Regions from separate parts of the Pantoea sp. y20 genome, predicted to be linked through region 4. Evidence: predicted binding sites of a transcription regulator. Region 4 holds the regulator's gene; each other region holds the start of a gene.

Region 1 (4,132 bases), 1.0 Mb from region 4:
CTGCCCGCAGCGCGGCTGGCGGCGATCAGGGTGCCGACGGTCACTGCGGCGGTGCCCTGAATATCGTCGTTGAAGCAGCAGATCTCATCGCGATAGCGCTCCAGCAGCGGCATGGCGTTTTTCTGCGCGAAGTCTTCGAACTGCAACAGCACGTTCGGCCAGCGCCGATTCACCGCCTGAATAAACTCATTGACGAACTCTTCATACTCTTCGCCGGTAATACGCGGATGACGCCAGCCCATATAGAGCGGATCGTTTAACAGCTGCTGGTTGTTGGTACCGACATCCAGCACCACTGGCAAGGTATAAGCCGGGCTGATGCCGCCACACGCGGTATACAGCGACAGCTTACCGATTGGGATGCCCATGCCGCCGATACCCAAATCGCCGAGGCCGAGAATACGTTCGCCATCGGTCACCACGATCACTTTGACATTCTGCTTGGTGGCGTTCTGCAGCATGTCTTCAATGCGGTCGCGATTGTTATAAGAGATGAACACGCCACGCGCGCGACGGTAGATTTCAGAGAAGTGTTCACAGGCGGCGCCGACCGTTGGGGTGTAGATAATCGGCATCATCTCTTCCAGATGATTGTCGAGCAGGCGGTAGAACAGGGTTTCGTTAGTGTCCTGGATGTTGCGCAGATAGACGTGCTTGTCGTTGTTGTTTTTAAAATCCAGGAACTGGCGCCAGGCACGTTCTGCCTGCTCTTCGATGGTTTCTACCGCTTCGGGTAGCAGACCGTTGAGGTTAAATTCGTTACGTTCTTCGAGGGTGAAGGCGCTGCCTTTATTCAATAGCGGAAATTCCAGCAGGATCGGACCCGCATAAGGAATATACAGCGGGCGTTTACTTTCGTAGTCGAGTTCCATGCAGTGCTTGCTCCGGTTGCAGTGTTTTCTGACGTATCGCCGGGAAAAGGTAACGCCAGTCCATCTTGAAGTGAAGAGGTTCTGGCGCCCGATCCTATGAAAATTCCTGCAGATGTACAGCTTTTGTTAACAGGAGGTCACAAAAGCGGTAAAAGGATCACTAAACTGATGTTTTCGAAACTAAAGTAAGTGAGAAATCCTCACATCCTAACGCCTTAAGCGTCGCGCGGGTCGCGTCAAGCTGACTCAGCGTGCTGTCCTGACATTCCGCCAAAACCGCTTGCTGAATTGTCTCCAGCGCTTCGTTGCTCATGTTCATCAAAATCAGTGCAGCCTGCAGCGGCGGCAAGCTGGGGTTGAAGGCGGCGTTTTCCGCATAGCGACCGGTAAAGACCTTGCCGCTCTGGCTGCGCAGCGCCACGCCGCTGTAGCTTTTGCTGTATGGCGCGTGACTGTGATTGGCGGCGGTTATGGCAGCCTGTTGCAATGCATCGCCTGCAACCGCAAAACCATGATCGACCGGCGTCAGCAGACGTTCGGTGATGTTCAGATCGGCAGGGCCAAACGCATCCGGCAGGTAGTCGCCCAGCGTGCTAACCGCACGTCCCGGCAGGCTGATGCGAATCGCTGTGCCGCTGTTCAGCTCGTTCATAAACTGACGGCAATGTCCGCACGGCGTGTAGTTGACGGTAATCGCCGCCAGCTTCTCTTCACCGCGCAGCCAGGCGTGCGTAATGGCGCTCTGCTCGGCGTGCACCGTCTGCTGCAGCGGGGTATGCAGAAACTCCATGTTAGCACCGAAGTACCAGTGGCCGCTGACGCCGCGAGAAATCGCGCCGACATTAAAGTGAGACACCGTTGCCACGGCGCAGCTCGCCGCCAGCGGTAGCAGTTCCAGCGCCAGCGCATCATCATCCAGACCGGTAAGCTGTTTCAGTTGCGCGACATCCTGCGGACGCAATACGCCATGGAAATCCGGCGCATCCAGCAGCGGCTGAATCGCAGCTTGCAGCGCAGCGGGCAGGGCAGAAAAAGCAGTTAGGAATCGTGAATGCATGATGGGATGACCTCAGTTACGCGTTAGCGGCGATGCGCCGCCTGACGTTTTATATGTGATCCAAGTCGCTCTGACAATGCAAGCTGATTGGGTTGTTTCAACTTTGCGAGATCTCTCGCAAGTTTTAGCCCCACCAATGCATTAATAGCGGAAAAAGCAGCGGCGCCAGTAACGAGGTGATGATGCCGCAAATCACCAGCGCAAGGGAGCTGAACGCGCCTTCCTGATAATCGATCTCGGCTGCGCGCGCGGTACCTAACGCGTGCGATGCGTTACCAATTGCTAACCCGCGCGAGGATTTGTTTTTCACCTTAAACAGATTGAGCAGCATATGGCCAAACACCGCACCCAGCACGCCGGCGATAAGCACGCAGATGGCGCTGATGGCAGGAATACCGTGCAGCGATGCGGAGACCGCCATCGCAATTGGCGTGGTGACAGATTTCGGCATGATGGTGGCGGCAATTTCCGGCGTTGCGCCCATCCACAGCGCAATCGCGGTGCCCGACACCATTGCCGTGATGCTGCCGATGAAGCAGACGCTGATGATGGTTTTCCAGCGCGCACGAATCTGATGCATCTGCTCATACAGCGGCAACGCCAGCGCTACGACTGCCGGTTGCAGCAACTGATTGAGCAGGCTGCTGCCGGCAAAATAGCGCGTGTATGGCAGGTGAGTCAGCAGCAGAATCGGAATGACAATCGCCATCGCCACTAACAATGGATTAACGATGGAGATATTGATTTTCGCCGCCAGTTTACGCGCCAGGAAATAGGCGATCACCGTCAGCGGCAGCGACCACCATGCATCACTCATTCGGCTTCTCCTGCGGGCGCTGCAGGCGCTCTGCGCTGAGCCCGACAATCAGCAGCACCATAAAAGTACTGACAATGCATGACACCACAATCGGCCCAAACTGCGCGGTGAGGATATCGGTATAGCCCATTACACCAACGCTAATCGGCACAAACAGCAGTGCCATATAGCGAATCAATAAATGGCATCCGGGTTTCACCCACTCAACCGGCATGATTTGCAGACCCAGCAGCAGGAATAGCAGCAGCATGCCGATGATACTGCCGGGAATGGTTATTGGGAGCAGGGCAGAAATCCCCATTCCAGCGTAAAGCGCCGCATAGATGATGACGAAGGCGCGCACATAGCGCCAACAAGCAGTGAGAACGGCAGGCATGTCAGGCTCCTGTTTTCGTAGCGCTTTATCATACGCATTAAGCGATTAGCGTGCTAGCGATCACATTGGAATGCAGATTCCAGCTTTTTCATCGCGTTATTTTCCTCCTGCAAACATGGCGTAGGGTAAGCCGATATCGCGAAAGGGAGGCGATGATGAAAGCGATTACGCGGCGGCGACAACTGCGCCAGGCAATGCCTGAAGCGGAGCATCTTTTGTGGCGTTTTTTACGTAATCGGAATTTATGCGGAGTGAGGTTTCGGCGTCAGCATCCGACTGGCGGTTATATCGTGGATTTCGCCTGTATTGAAAGGAGGGTGATAGTTGAGCTAGACGGCGGGCAGCATAACGAAGATGAAGCGAAGATTTATGATCAACAACGAACGGCTTTTTTAGAGCGAGGTGGCTGGAGAGTGATTAGATTCTGGAATCATCAGGTTTTCGAAGAGTTTGATGCGGTGATGGAGGAGATATATCGGCAGTTGATGTTGCCTGAGCCCTCACCCTAGCCCTCTCCCGCCAGCGGGCGAGGGAATGGTTAGGTGGAGCAGGCTAACAAAAATGGAGTGAAAAATTAAATGGCTGCTTTGAACGGTTCCCTCTCCCGCGCGCGGGAGAGGGTTAGGGTGAGGGCAACGAAATCCGTTACTTAACCGGCATGCCCGGTACTGCGCCGCTATCAACCGACAGCACAAACAGGTCTTTGCCGCCCGGACCCGCTGACAGCACCATACCTTCGGAAATACCGAAGCGCATTTTACGCGGCGCGAGGTTGGCGACGATGATGGTCATCTTGCCGACCAGCACCGACGGATCCGGATACGCAGCGCGAATGCCAGAGAAAATCTGACGCTTCTCACCACCCAAATCCAGCTCCAGACGCAGCAGCTTGTCAGAACCCTCAACCAGCTCCGCTTTCTCGATCAGCGCCACGCGCATGTCGACCTTGGCAAAATCATCAATGGTGATGGTGTCGCCAATTGGCGCATCAGCCAGCGGACCAGTTGCTG
Region 2 (4,132 bases), 300 kb from region 4:
GCCGACGCAGCGGGCGCTATTTCCTCGCCACGCTTGGTCAATGGTTGAGTGATGCTGAGCCGCTGGTGCGTTCAACCACGGTTACGCCGCCGGCAGCGGTGGCGAATGCGCCCGACAATCGCCCACTGATTACGCCCGCGCTGGCGGAAAACGATGCCGATTTTGATAAAGGTTCGCTGGCATGAAGTTTATCGACACGCATTGCCACTTCGATTTTCCGCCGTTCGTTGATGATGCGCACGCCAGCATTGCACGCGCTGCGCAGGCCGGGGTGGAACGCATCATTGTACCGAGCGTGGATGCCAGCCGTTTCGCGCTTGTGACGCAACTGGCTCAGCAGCATCCGGCGCTGTATGCCGCGCTGGGCCTGCATCCAATCAATATTGCTGAGCATCAGGAAGATGCGCACCTTGATGAATTAGCGCGCTGGCTGAAAAAGCCGGATAGCAAGCGTGTGGCGATCGGCGAGATCGGCCTCGATCTCTATATGGACGATGCGCAATTTGCCAAACAGACGCGGCTGCTCGATAAGCAGCTCAAGCTGGCGAAGCAGTATGATCTGCCAGTGATTCTGCACTCGCGCCGCACCCACGATCAATTAGCGCTGCATTTACGTCGTCACGATCTGCCGCGTCGCGGCGTGGTTCACGGTTTTGCGGGCAGCCAGCAGCAGGCGGAGCGCTTTATTCAGCTTGGCTATGCCATTGGCGTTGGCGGCACCATCACCTATGAACGCGCCAGTAAAACCCGCAACACCATCGCCAACCTGCCGCTCAAGGCGTTATTACTGGAAACCGACGCGCCCGATATGCCGCTGCACGGTTTTCAGGGCCAGCCCAATCGTCCGGAGCGGGCGCGCAACGTGTTTGACGTGCTGTGTCAGTTACGCAGCGAATCCCCTGAAGCGATCGCCGATGCGCTGTGGCATAACAGCCAGCAGCTGTTCGCCTTGCCTGCCTGATTCTCACCCGACAGATTCTGCATTTACGCTGCCTTACGCCTGATTAGCTACATTGATAAAGCTGAGAGTACACTTTTGCGTCCATTTTTGTGATAATAATAACAATGGCCATCACGGCGCATTCCCGCTTGGTTAGCAATTATTTGTGATAATCATCACTAAATGATTGTATTTAAATGACAGGTTTTCTTTTTCGTGTGACGTGAAGCGCAATTCATTGTCACGGTAGTTGTTAGAATTATCACATTCCCCGGTGGGTTGTGCCCGCCGATCTGAATTTTGGAGAGCATCATGACCGACCTGAAAGCAGCAGCACAGCGCGCATTGCAACTGATGGATTTAACCACCCTGAACGAAGACGACACCGACGAGAAGGTGATCGCGCTGTGCCGTCAGGCGAAATCCCCAGCCGGTAACACCGCTGCCATCTGCATCTATCCGCGTTTCATCCCGGCAGCGCGTAAAGCGCTGCGCGAGCAGGGCACGCCGGAAATCCGCATCGCCACCGTCACCAACTTCCCGCACGGCAACGATGACGTTGAGATCGCGCTGGCCGAAACTCGCGCGGCCATCGCCTACGGCGCTGACGAAGTGGATGTGGTGTTCCCGTATCGTGCGCTGATAGCCGGTAACCGTGATATCGGTTTCGAGCTGGTGAAAGCCTGTAAAGAAGCCTGCGCGGCGGCGAACGTGCTGCTGAAAGTGATCATCGAAAGCGGCGAGCTGAAAGACGAAGCGCTGATTCGTGCCGCTTCGGAAATCGCTATCGATGCGGGTGCCGATTTCATCAAAACCTCCACCGGTAAAGTGCCGGTCAACGCGACGCCAGAAGTGGCGGCGATCATGATGCAAGTGATCCGCGACAAAGGCGTGAAGCAGCAGGTTGGTTTCAAACCGGCGGGCGGCGTGCGCACTGCGGAAGACGCGGCGCTCTATCTGCAACTGGCGGACGACATTCTGGGTGAAGGCTGGGCGGATGCGCGTCATTTCCGCTTCGGTGCCTCCAGCCTGCTGGCAAGCCTGCTGAATACGCTGGGCCACGAAACCGCGACCAGCAAAGCCGGTTATTAAGTTCACATCATTCTTTGTAGGGTCGCCATTTATGGTGACCTCTTTTTTATTCCGGGAGGCCATTGTGTTCCTGCCACAAGAAATTATTCGTAAAAAACGCGACGGCCAGGCGCTGAGTGAAGCTGAGATTCGCTTCTTCATCAACGGCGTGCGCGACAACAGCGTTTCGGAAGGTCAAATTGCCGCATTGGCGATGACCATCTATTTCCATGATATGACGCTCGACGAGCGCGTGGCGCTGACTATGGCGATGCGCGACTCCGGCACGGTGCTGAACTGGAAATCGCTGAATCTCAACGGCCCGATTGTTGATAAACACTCCACCGGCGGCGTTGGCGATGTCACTTCGCTGATGCTCGGCCCAATGGTAGCGGCGTGCGGCGGTTATGTGCCGATGATCTCCGGGCGCGGCCTTGGCCACACTGGCGGTACGCTGGATAAACTTGAAGCGATTCCGGGCTTTGATATCTTCCCGAGCGACGATCGTTTCCGCCAGATCATTAAAGACGTCGGCATCGCGATCATTGGCCAGACCAACTCGCTGGCGCCGGCCGACAAACGTTTCTACGCCACGCGCGATATCACCGCCACCGTGGACTCCATTCCGCTGATCACCGCATCGATCCTCGCCAAAAAACTGGCGGAAGGATTGGATGCGCTGGTGATGGACGTGAAAGTGGGCTCCGGCGCCTTTATGCCGACCTTCGAAGCCTCAGAAAATCTGGCGCAGGCGATTGTTGGCGTCGCCAATGGCGCAGGTTGTAAAACCACCGCGCTGCTCACCGACATGAATCAGGTGCTGGCTTCCACCGCCGGTAATGCGCTGGAAGTGCGTGAAGCGGTGCAGTTCCTGACCGGCGAGGCGCGCAATCCGCGCCTGCTGGAAGTGACGATGGCGCTGTGCGCGGAAATGCTGGTCTCCGGCAAACTGGCTGAGAATGACGCCGATGCGCGCCAAAAGCTGCAGCAGGTGCTGGATAACGGCAAAGCCGCTGAAGTGTTTGCCCGCATGGTGGCGGCGCAAAAAGGTCCGGTGGATTTCATCGAGCGCATGGACAGCTATCTGCCAGCGCCAACCCTGAGCAAAGCGGTATACGCCGATGGCGCGGGTATCGTCAGCGCGATGGATACGCGTGCGCTCGGCATGGCGGTGGTTGCGCTCGGCGGGGGCCGCCAGCGCGCCAGCGACAGCATTGATTACAGCGTGGGCTTGAGCGACGTGACCACGCTCGGCACGCAAGTTGACCCACAGCGTCCGCTGGCAATTATCCACGCCGCGTCGGAAGCGCAGTGGCAGCAGGCCGCCGCCGCCGTTAAAGCAGCCATCACGCTGAGCGACACTGCGCCAGCGATCACGCCGGTAGTTTATCGTCGCATTAGCGAATAACTGGCGCTTCTTCGTGCCAGGCAGCGGCCGTTCGGGTATACTGATCTGATCGCTTTTTTTTGACTTGTCATCGCGCATTGCGCAGGAGACTTGCATGAAACGTGCTTTTATTATGGTTCTCGACTCCTTCGGGATCGGCTCCAGCAAAGACGCCGATAAATTCGGTGATGAAGGATCGGACACGCTCGGCCATATCGCCGAAGCCTGTTTCGAAGGCCGCGCCAATGAAGGTCGCGAAGGCCCGCTGCACTTACCTAACCTGACCAAACTGGGCCTCGGCAAAGCGGCTGAGCTCTCTACCGGTCGTTTCCCGCCAGGCCTCGATCCCAACGCGGAAATCATCGGGGCGTATGCTTACGCCAGCGAATTGTCGTCCGGTAAAGATACGCCGTCGGGCCACTGGGAAATCGCTGGCGTGCCGGTGCTGTTTGATTGGGGCTACTTCAGCGATAAAGAGAACAGCTTCCCGCAGGCGCTGCTGGATACTCTGGTGAAACGTGCCGATCTACCGGGATATCTCGGTAATTGTCACTCATCGGGCACGGTGATCCTCGACCAGCTCGGCGAAGAGCACATGAAAACCGGCAAGCCGATTTTCTACACCTCGGCGGATTCGGTTTTCCAGATTGCCTGCCATGAAGAGACCTTTGGCCTTGACCGTCTGTACGAACTGTGTGAAATCGCCCGTGAGGAGCTGACCAATGGTGGCTACA
Region 3 (4,132 bases), 1.8 Mb from region 4:
AAAGAATTGCTGCAGTAAACTCTGCAACTCGGCGGTTTGCGGCGACTCCACTTTGATCATCAGATGATGTTGATACTCGCTGCGGTAATCCATGATGCGCGGCGCGATAAAGCTCGGCGTCAGCTGGTTGAAGAATTGCAGCACCCGATCAACAAAATTGCGCGGCAGGAATTTCAGGTGGCTGACGCGCACATCCCATTTGGCTTTATTGGCCATCATCTGCGGAATGGCCTGCGGGCCCAGTTTGCGAATCGCCAGATACATATGCTTGGCGTAGCGCACGGTTAAATCGAAGGCGTTGCGATGAATATATTCCGCCTGCAGCGGCAGTTCGCTCATTTCGGTTAGCAGGAAACGGCGCAGCGCCACCAGCACGTTCTCATCGTTAGTGCCGATGTAGAAGGTGTCGCTGCCGGCGCTGGCTTCGAAGGTGGGCAAGCGTACAGCGAACACCACCACTTTACCGGCGCTGCCCGAGCTGTCGTGCAAGTAGCGCAGATCGCCATTGAAGCGTGCTGGGGAATCCGCGGTCACATCTCGTAAGCGGTCGGCGTAGTCATCGGCCCAGATTTTACCCTGCCAATCGGCTTGCTCGCCGGTTTGATACTGCTGCTGCGCCAGGTTTGCCAGCATCACTTCTGGCGTGTCGCCCAACTCGATGCCGAGATGATTAACCATCTCCAGGCGACCATCCTCATGAATACGGGCGAACAAGGATTTTTCGGTAAACGCGGGGCCGCGCCGAATCAGCGAGCCACCGGAATTATTACAGATCCCGCCGACCACCGAGGCGCCGATGCAGGATGATCCAATCACCGAGTGCGGCTCTCGACCGAGCGGCTGTAAGGTGTGTTCCAGTTCAGTCAAGGTGGTGCCGGGGAAGGCGATCACCTGGCGCGCCTGATCGATCACCTGCACGCCTCTGAGCTGGCGGGTGCTGATGATCACGATATTGCGGTCGTAATCATTGCCGTCGGGCGTTGAGCCGCCGGTGACGCCGGTATTTGATGCCTGCATCAACACAATCACATCGTGCGCCACGCACACCTGCAGTGTTTGCCACAGCTGCAACAAGGTTTGCGGTAACGCCACCGCCAGCGCGTCACCGCGCCCGACGCGGAACCCCTTTATGTACCAGGCTTTATCATCCGCATGGGTTAATAACTGTTTGTCACCCACCACCGCGGCCAACTTAAGCAAAATATCCTTCTGCATGCTCATTTTTCTCTTCTTTATTCTTTATCTGCCACGGTATTGGACAAGCGCAGCTGCACTGAGTCAATCATTCACTGGCCCTGACGCGTAAATAACGCACGGAATCATTATCCCTTTTTACTTTACGGAATAATCGGCAGGAACCGATAAAAATGCGCGGGAAATCACAAAATAGATCGAAATAAAAATCGCCAAGGGCGCGTTTATTTGGCTTGCTGATTTTACTGCGCAAAATAAATATAAACCTATGATTTTATTTGTTATTAAGGTTTTAAGGCGAAAAATGACATGTGATTTATATCACAAAAATAAGCCTTTGTTGGATGCTGTCAATTATCTCACTCGGGAAATTCATCGCAAAAGTGTGACATTCGTTGCAAATAACAATGCGGTTAATCGGAAGAATGAATTCCAGACGCACAGCATAAAGGATGATGACAATGAGAATTGGCATGGTGATCAGCGGTGGCGATGTCACCGGGATTAATAACTTTGTGTATCAAATATCGCGCTTAACTCAAGCGGAAATGGTGTTATTTAATGGTGGTATTCCAGGTTTGCTGGAAAACAATCATCAGGAAATATCCCGACGTGATTTAGTGGATTACGCCATCGCCGCTATTCCGGTGATGCAATCGGGACGAACCAGCAGGAAATTAATTCGCCCGGAATATGAGATGATCGCCAAACACCTTAAATCGCTGCGCATCGATGTATTAATTATGGCGGGCGGAGATGGTTCATTACAATTCCTGCATACGCTGAGCGAATTTGGTGTCAACTGTTTTGGCGTCGGCATGACCATCGATAACGATGTCTTTGGCAGTGATTACAGCATCGGTTTCTCCACCGCTTGTGAGCAGGTGTTAAAAGAGGTGACGAAGTTACGTAATACCGGCCGCGCCTTAACCGGTCGTGTATTTATGGTGGAGCTGCTGGGCGGTTATTGCGGTGAATTAACCTTGCAGTCAGCGATCAAATCCAATGCCGATTTCGCGCTGATACCGGAATGCCAGATTGCACCGCAGGAGCTGGCGGAACGCATCACGCAGCGGCTGGCGGCGCAGAACAGCGTGATAATTTTGTGCTCGGAAGGCTATACCCGTGAATATTCGCCGGGCTTTCAGGGCGCTATCGATACCTTAATTAAACAAATTGAACCGTTAATTGGTGTGCGTATTCGTAAAACGATTATCGGTTATGGCCTGCGTAATGGCGATCCTACCTGTGAAGAGATTTATCAGGGCACCATTATGGCCAGTGAAGTCGCGCGTTGTATTCAGTCGGGAATGCGCAATAAAGCGGTGATTATTAATGGCAGTAATCGACCGATTCCGATTGATTTAATAAGCATGAAAAAACGCCTGGTCGATACGGAAGGGCATCATTATAAACTCGCTAAACAACTGCAAATTCTGTGAGGAAATAGCCATGCTGAAAATATTATGTGTCTGTGGATGTGGTTTGGGTTCAAGCTTTGCGATTGAAATGAGCGCCAAGTCAGTATTAAAGAAACTCGAAATTGATGCTGATATTGATCACACCACCATTTCTGAAGCCAACGCCTTTAAATCCGACATGATTTTAACCCAGAAAGCCTTTGCTGATGTGTTAAATGCCGATGCCAGCCCGGAACAGATCAAGCGGGTGATTATTCTCAATAAGCTGACCGACAAAGCGGAAATTGAAGAGAAAATCGTGGCGTTTATGAAAGAACGTAACTTAAAGGTTGCTAATCATGAATAGTGTCATCGACTTCCTGGTAAAAGACTTATTGGGGCAGGCATCGATACTGATCGCCTTTATTGCCCTGATTGGTCTGCTACTGCAAAAAAAATCGGCGGGCAAGGTGGTGGAAGGCACCTTTAAAACCCTGCTCGGTTTCTTAATTATGATGGCCGGTATCAACATTATTGTCGGTACGCTGACCTTCCTGAACACCATTTTCACCCACGGCTTTGGCATGCAGGGTTATATCACCGATGTTGCCGCCATTGCCGGGTTAGCAAACCGCGAGCTGGGTTCAGAAGTGGCGCTGACGCTGTTGGTGATCTTTATCGTCAACATCATCATTGCGCGTCTGACACCGTTCAAATACATCTTCCTTACCGGTCAGGCGCTGCTGTGGATGGCGACCATCGGTGCGGTGATTGGCTATAAAGCGGGGCTGACAGGTTTACCTTTGATCCTTACCGGCGGCATTTTTGGCGGCATTATGGCGGTGGTGATGCCTGCGCTGGCCCAACCGGTGGTGCGCCGCATCACCGATTCTGACGACGTGGCGCTCGGGCACTTCTGCACCATTGGCTATCTGCTGACGGCGGCGGTGGCAAAGGTGGTAGGCAAAGGGTCGCGCTCCACCGAAGATCTCAAACTGCCCGACAACTTTAAATTCCTGCAGGACACCTATCTGTCGATGGCGGTGGTGATGGTGCCGATGTACCTGATCCCTGCGGTCGCCGCCGGTCCGGAATTTATCGGCCAGTACAGCAACGGCATGAACTACCTGATGTACGCCTTTATGCAGTCGATTCAGTTCGTGTGCGGTGTGTTCGTGCTGTATAGCGGCGTGCGTCTGTTGCTGAACGAACTGGTGCCGGCTTTCCGTGGTATCGCCATGCGTCTGGTGCCGGATGCAAAACCGGCGCTCGACTGCCCAGTGATGTTCCCGTACGCCCCGAACGCGGTGATCGTCGGCTTCCTCGCCACCACGCTGGGTTCGGTGGTTGGCATGCTGGTGTTCCCGATGTTTGGTCTGGCGATGATTCTGCCAGGATTGCTGACTAACTTCTTTGCCGGTGGCACCGCAGGCGTGTTCGGTAATGCGCTCGGTGGGCGTCGCGGCGCAATGATTGGCGGTTTCGTGCACGGTCTGTTCATTACCTTCCTGCCGGCGATTCTGGTGCCGATGCTGGAA
Region 4 (4,132 bases):
TGAGTTGAACAGCGCGTTGTGCGCCTGATTAACCTTTATGCGCTGATAAGCCAGTTTATCGGGCGACTGTTCCGGCCCCAGCAGCAGTTGCAGCGCCTCCTGATAGGCTTCCAGCGCATCGTGCGCGTTCTTGCGCAGCAGCCCGCTTTGCCACTGCGGCCACAGCCAAATCATCCCGGCGAAGGCAATTAAACAGCCCATCAAGGTATCCATCATGCGCGGCAGCAGAAACTGCGCGCCGTTCAGCGACAGCAATTGCAGCGAATACACCGCCGTGACGGTAAAGCCAATCATCGACCAGCCATAATATTTCCGCGTGATCAGATAGCTCGCCAGCGTAATCCCCAGCATAAACAGCAGCGTGATCGATTCCGGCACCGCCAGCTGCAGCGACGCGGCGGCGATCAGCAATCCGGCGAAAGTGCCCAGCGCACGGTGCTGAATACGCACGCGCGTGGCGTTGTAACCGTTCTGGCTGACGAACATGATGGTCATCAGAATCCAGTAAGGTTTGGGGATGTTAAAGAACAGCGCCAGCGAGCTGCCAAACATCAGCATCACAGCGAAGCGGGCTGCGGTGCGTAACGCGGTGGATTTGAATGACAGATAACTGCGCAGCGCCGGCAACAGCGGCAAACGGCGCTGGCGATCGGCCATCAGGTCACGCGTGTAGAGCGGCTTCTGCGTACGCAATACGCGGGCGATGCGACTGAAGTGATACAGGCAGAAGTTGCCGACCGGATTATCCGGATGCTGGCGTGCAATTTTCTCCAGAGCGCCGAGCTGTTTCTCCATGTGAAAACGATCCGGCAGCTGATGGTAGAGAATCGCATCCGCCAGCACGCGCAGCCGCGCCGAAATAATTTTGGCGTTCCAGCGAATCACCGCTTCGGCGTGGCTCTCCTCAACCAGCTTCTGCACCTCTTCGGGCTGATGCAAACTCACGGAGATGTGTTCCTGTAAATCCAGCGCAACCTGAAAAGCGCGCGTCAGGCGTTTGTGGCTGTTATCGCGGCTCGCCGACAGCATATGCATTTGCTGATAGCAGGTGGTGATGAGATCGACCGCCTTTTGCTGGCGCGCCAGCAGCGGCGGCAGCGCTTTCTCCGGATCGGTCAGCTGCGTCAGTAAGGTGTATTTGGCATCGCAGTAATCCGCCAGCTCGCGGAACAGCAGGCTGAGCGATTCGCGCATCGGCTGCTCTTTCCACAGCCAGAACCAGAACCAGTTGAACAAGCCGTACCACAGCGTGCCGCCAATGTAGAGCAGCGGCGGCACCCACATCGGCATGCGTCCCACTAAGCTGAGCGTAAAGATGGCGGCGATGAGTGTGGCGGGCAGCAGGCGCGCGTGCAGCGGGCCGATTTCGCCGGTTACGCCAATCAGCAGCGGCAGCGCCAGCAAAATCAGTGGCAGCGGAATCTGGTAAGCGGTGAGGATTTGCATCAGGAAACTGCCGGTGGCAAACAGCGAACCACCCACAATCAGGCGTTTGAAGAAGCGTTTGTGCGGCGTATCCAGTCCCGCCATGTTGCAGCAGGCCGGCACTAACGAGAACAGCAGACCTTTTTGCAGATCGCCAAACAGCCAACCGAGAGCCACAGGCAGGCACAGCACCAGCGTTTGCCGCAGCGCATAGTTAACTTCGGGATGATAGATGATTCGGCGCCACATCAGCTCATCGCAAATAGAAACGGCGCGATGTTGCCATCACGCCGTGGGTGAGAAGAAATTAGCGGGTGCCGTAAACGACGATGGTTTTACCGTGTGCGGAGATCAGGTTCTGATCTTCCAGCATTTTCAGGATACGACCCACGGTTTCGCGTGAGCAGCCCACGATCTGACCAATCTCCTGACGGGTGATTTTGATTTGCATCCCGTCTGGGTGAGTCATCGCATCTGGCTGTTTGGCCAGATTTAGCAGCGTTTGCGCAATACGTCCGGTGACATCGAGGAAGGCAAGGTTGCCCACTTTCTCAGATGTCACTTGCAGACGACGCGCCATTTGCGACGAAAGTCGCATTAAAATATCCGGGTTTACCTGAATCAGCTGACGGAATTTTTTGTATGAAATTTCAGCCACTTCGCAGGCAGACTTCGCACGCACCCAAGCACTGCGTTCCTGGCCTTCTTCGAAAAGACCGAGTTCGCCGATGAAATCCCCCTGATTGAGGTAGGAGAGAATCATCTCTTTGCCTTCTTCATCTTTAATCAGTACCGCTACGGAACCTTTTACGATGTAGTACAGCGTTTCCGCTTTCTCACCCTGATGGATGAGCGTGCTTTTGGATGGATATTTGTGAATATGGCAATGGGACAGGAACCATTCGAGTGTAGGGTCTGTTTGCGGTTTGCCGAGAACCATTCGCTATTATCCTCTGTTGTAATCGTGCCCAAAACACAGGGGGCATTTTTTCCCTGTCAGGCGGTTTAATCGTCGAGCGTTTCCAGTAAAGGAAAAATTATTCCGGGTGGACTCTTAAGCTACGCTTTTGATTCTTCCGGCCTTCGTCTGTGATGACGAAAATATTTTCAGCACTGTTTGTAGCACAGCTTTTGCGAGCTGTCTTGTGTTGTCTCGCTTCAGCAGAAGGGGGATTACTCTGGATTGCTGTTTGTCAGGTGAAAGCGTACTCTGGCGGCAAAACCGCCGCTTCAGGAGAAAGAATCATGCAGGCACGAGTGAAATGGGTGGAAGGTCTTACCTTTCTCGGAGAATCCTCATCCGGCCATCAGGTATTGATGGATGGTAATTCCGGTGATAAAGCGCCAAGTCCAATGGAGATGGTGCTGATGGCCGCGGGCGGCTGTAGCGCTATTGATGTGGTGTCGATCCTGCAAAAAGGGCGCAGCGATGTGGCCGATTGCGAAGTGAAGCTCACATCGGAACGCCGTGAAGAAGCGCCACGCATTTTTACCCACATCAACCTGCATTTTATCGTTAGCGGTAAAGCATTGAGCGACAAGGCCGTTTCGCGTGCGGTTGATCTGTCAGCGGAAAAATATTGCTCGGTAGCGATCATGCTGGGTAAAGGCGTGGAAATTACCCACAGCTATGAAGTGATCGAGTTATAACTCGGATTGTAGCGGCGCAATTTATTGCGCAATAAATTGCGCCGCTACGGAATGACTCCGCTTATTCAATCCGCTTCCCTTCAATCAGTCGCTGTACCAGCGGCAGCATAATCAGCTCCATCGCCAATCCCATTTTGCCACCCGGCACCACCAGCGTATTGATGTGCGAAATAAACGATCCCTGAATCATCGCCAGCAGATAGGGGAACGCGATGCCTTCCAGACCACGGAAATGAATCACCACGAAGCTTTCGTCGAGCGACGGAATTTCGCGTGCGGCAAACGGGTTTGAGGTATCAACGGTCGGCACGCGCTGGAAGTTAATGTGGGTGCGCGAGAACTGTGGCGTGATGAAGTTAATGTAATCCTCCATTGACCGCACCACCGAATCCATCACCGCTTCGCGTGAATGGCCGCGCTCGCTGGTGTCACGCACCAGCTTCTGAATCCACTCAAGGTTAACAATCGGCACCACGCCAACCAGCAGATCGACATGCTCCGCCACATTTTGCTGCTGCGTGACCACGCCGCCGTGTAAGCCTTCATAGAACAGCACATCGGTGTTTTCCGGCAGCGGCTGCCACGGCGTAAAGGTGCCCGGCACCTGATTCCACGGCACGGCTTCATCGTAGGTATGCAGATATTTGCGCGATTCGCCAAGGCCGGTTTGGCCGTAATGTTTAAACGTCTGCTCCAGCAGGCCGAAGTCGTTGGCTTCCGGGCCGAAGTAGCTGATGTGGCGCCCGAGATCGCGCGCCTTGCGGATCGCCATGTCCATTTCCGGACGTGTGTAGCGATGGAAACTGTCGCCTTCGAGTTCCGCCGCATGCAAATTCAGCTGCTGGAAAATTTTACGGAAGGCGAGGCTGGTGGTGGTGGTTCCGGCGCCGCTGGAACCGGTGACGGCAATAATTGGATGCCTGGCTGACATAACAGAGCTCCCTGTGAAGTCCGGCGATGAGCATTGTTACCACGAATTGCCGCGGGGTGCATCAGCCGCGGAATTCACCCTTCGGCATAATATTGATCGATTCATGCAGTTCCGACCACACCAGCA

The links. The regulator CRP, encoded in region 4, controls carbon source genes, mostly activating them, when cyclic AMP is high. The targets are predictions, from matches to a motif close to ATGTGANNNNNNTCACAT.
Region 1: the regulator CRP is predicted to act here: its motif matches at 1,983-2,000, upstream of cdd (cytidine deaminase).
Region 2: the regulator CRP is predicted to act here: its motif matches at 1,105-1,122, upstream of deoC (deoxyribose-phosphate aldolase).
Region 3: the regulator CRP is predicted to act here: its motif matches at 1,504-1,521, upstream of ACYAC5_RS09340 (6-phosphofructokinase).

The regions. Positions count from the first base shown of each region.
Region 1 is NZ_CM142816.1:2,775,680-2,779,811, reverse strand. Features, by position in the region: gene ACYAC5_RS12980 (NAD-dependent malic enzyme) at 1-872, opposite strand, end outside; gene cdd (cytidine deaminase) at 1,033-1,929, opposite strand; gene ACYAC5_RS12970 (CidB/LrgB family autolysis modulator) at 2,054-2,746, opposite strand; gene ACYAC5_RS12965 (CidA/LrgA family protein) at 2,739-3,122, opposite strand; gene ACYAC5_RS12960 (endonuclease domain-containing protein) at 3,275-3,631, shown strand; gene metG (methionine--tRNA ligase) at 3,768-4,132, opposite strand, start outside.
Region 2 is NZ_CM142816.1:3,502,384-3,506,515, reverse strand. Features, by position in the region: gene ACYAC5_RS16230 (patatin-like phospholipase family protein) at 1-185, shown strand, start outside; gene ACYAC5_RS16225 (TatD family hydrolase) at 182-961, shown strand; gene deoC (deoxyribose-phosphate aldolase) at 1,253-2,032, shown strand; gene deoA (thymidine phosphorylase) at 2,097-3,419, shown strand; gene deoB (phosphopentomutase) at 3,514-4,132, shown strand, end outside.
Region 3 is NZ_CM142816.1:1,979,227-1,983,358, forward strand. Features, by position in the region: gene dld (D-lactate dehydrogenase) at 1-1,221, opposite strand, end outside; gene ACYAC5_RS09340 (6-phosphofructokinase) at 1,656-2,636, shown strand; gene ACYAC5_RS09345 (PTS sugar transporter subunit IIB) at 2,647-2,961, shown strand; gene ACYAC5_RS09350 (PTS sugar transporter subunit IIC) at 2,954-4,132, shown strand, end outside.
Region 4 is NZ_CM142816.1:3,802,616-3,806,747, reverse strand. Features, by position in the region: gene ACYAC5_RS17725 (YccS/YhfK family putative transporter) at 1-1,674, opposite strand, end outside; gene crp (cAMP-activated global transcriptional regulator CRP) at 1,733-2,365, opposite strand; gene ACYAC5_RS17715 (OsmC family protein) at 2,671-3,075, shown strand; gene ACYAC5_RS17710 (phosphoribulokinase) at 3,137-4,006, opposite strand; gene ACYAC5_RS17705 (YheU family protein) at 4,068-4,132, opposite strand, start outside.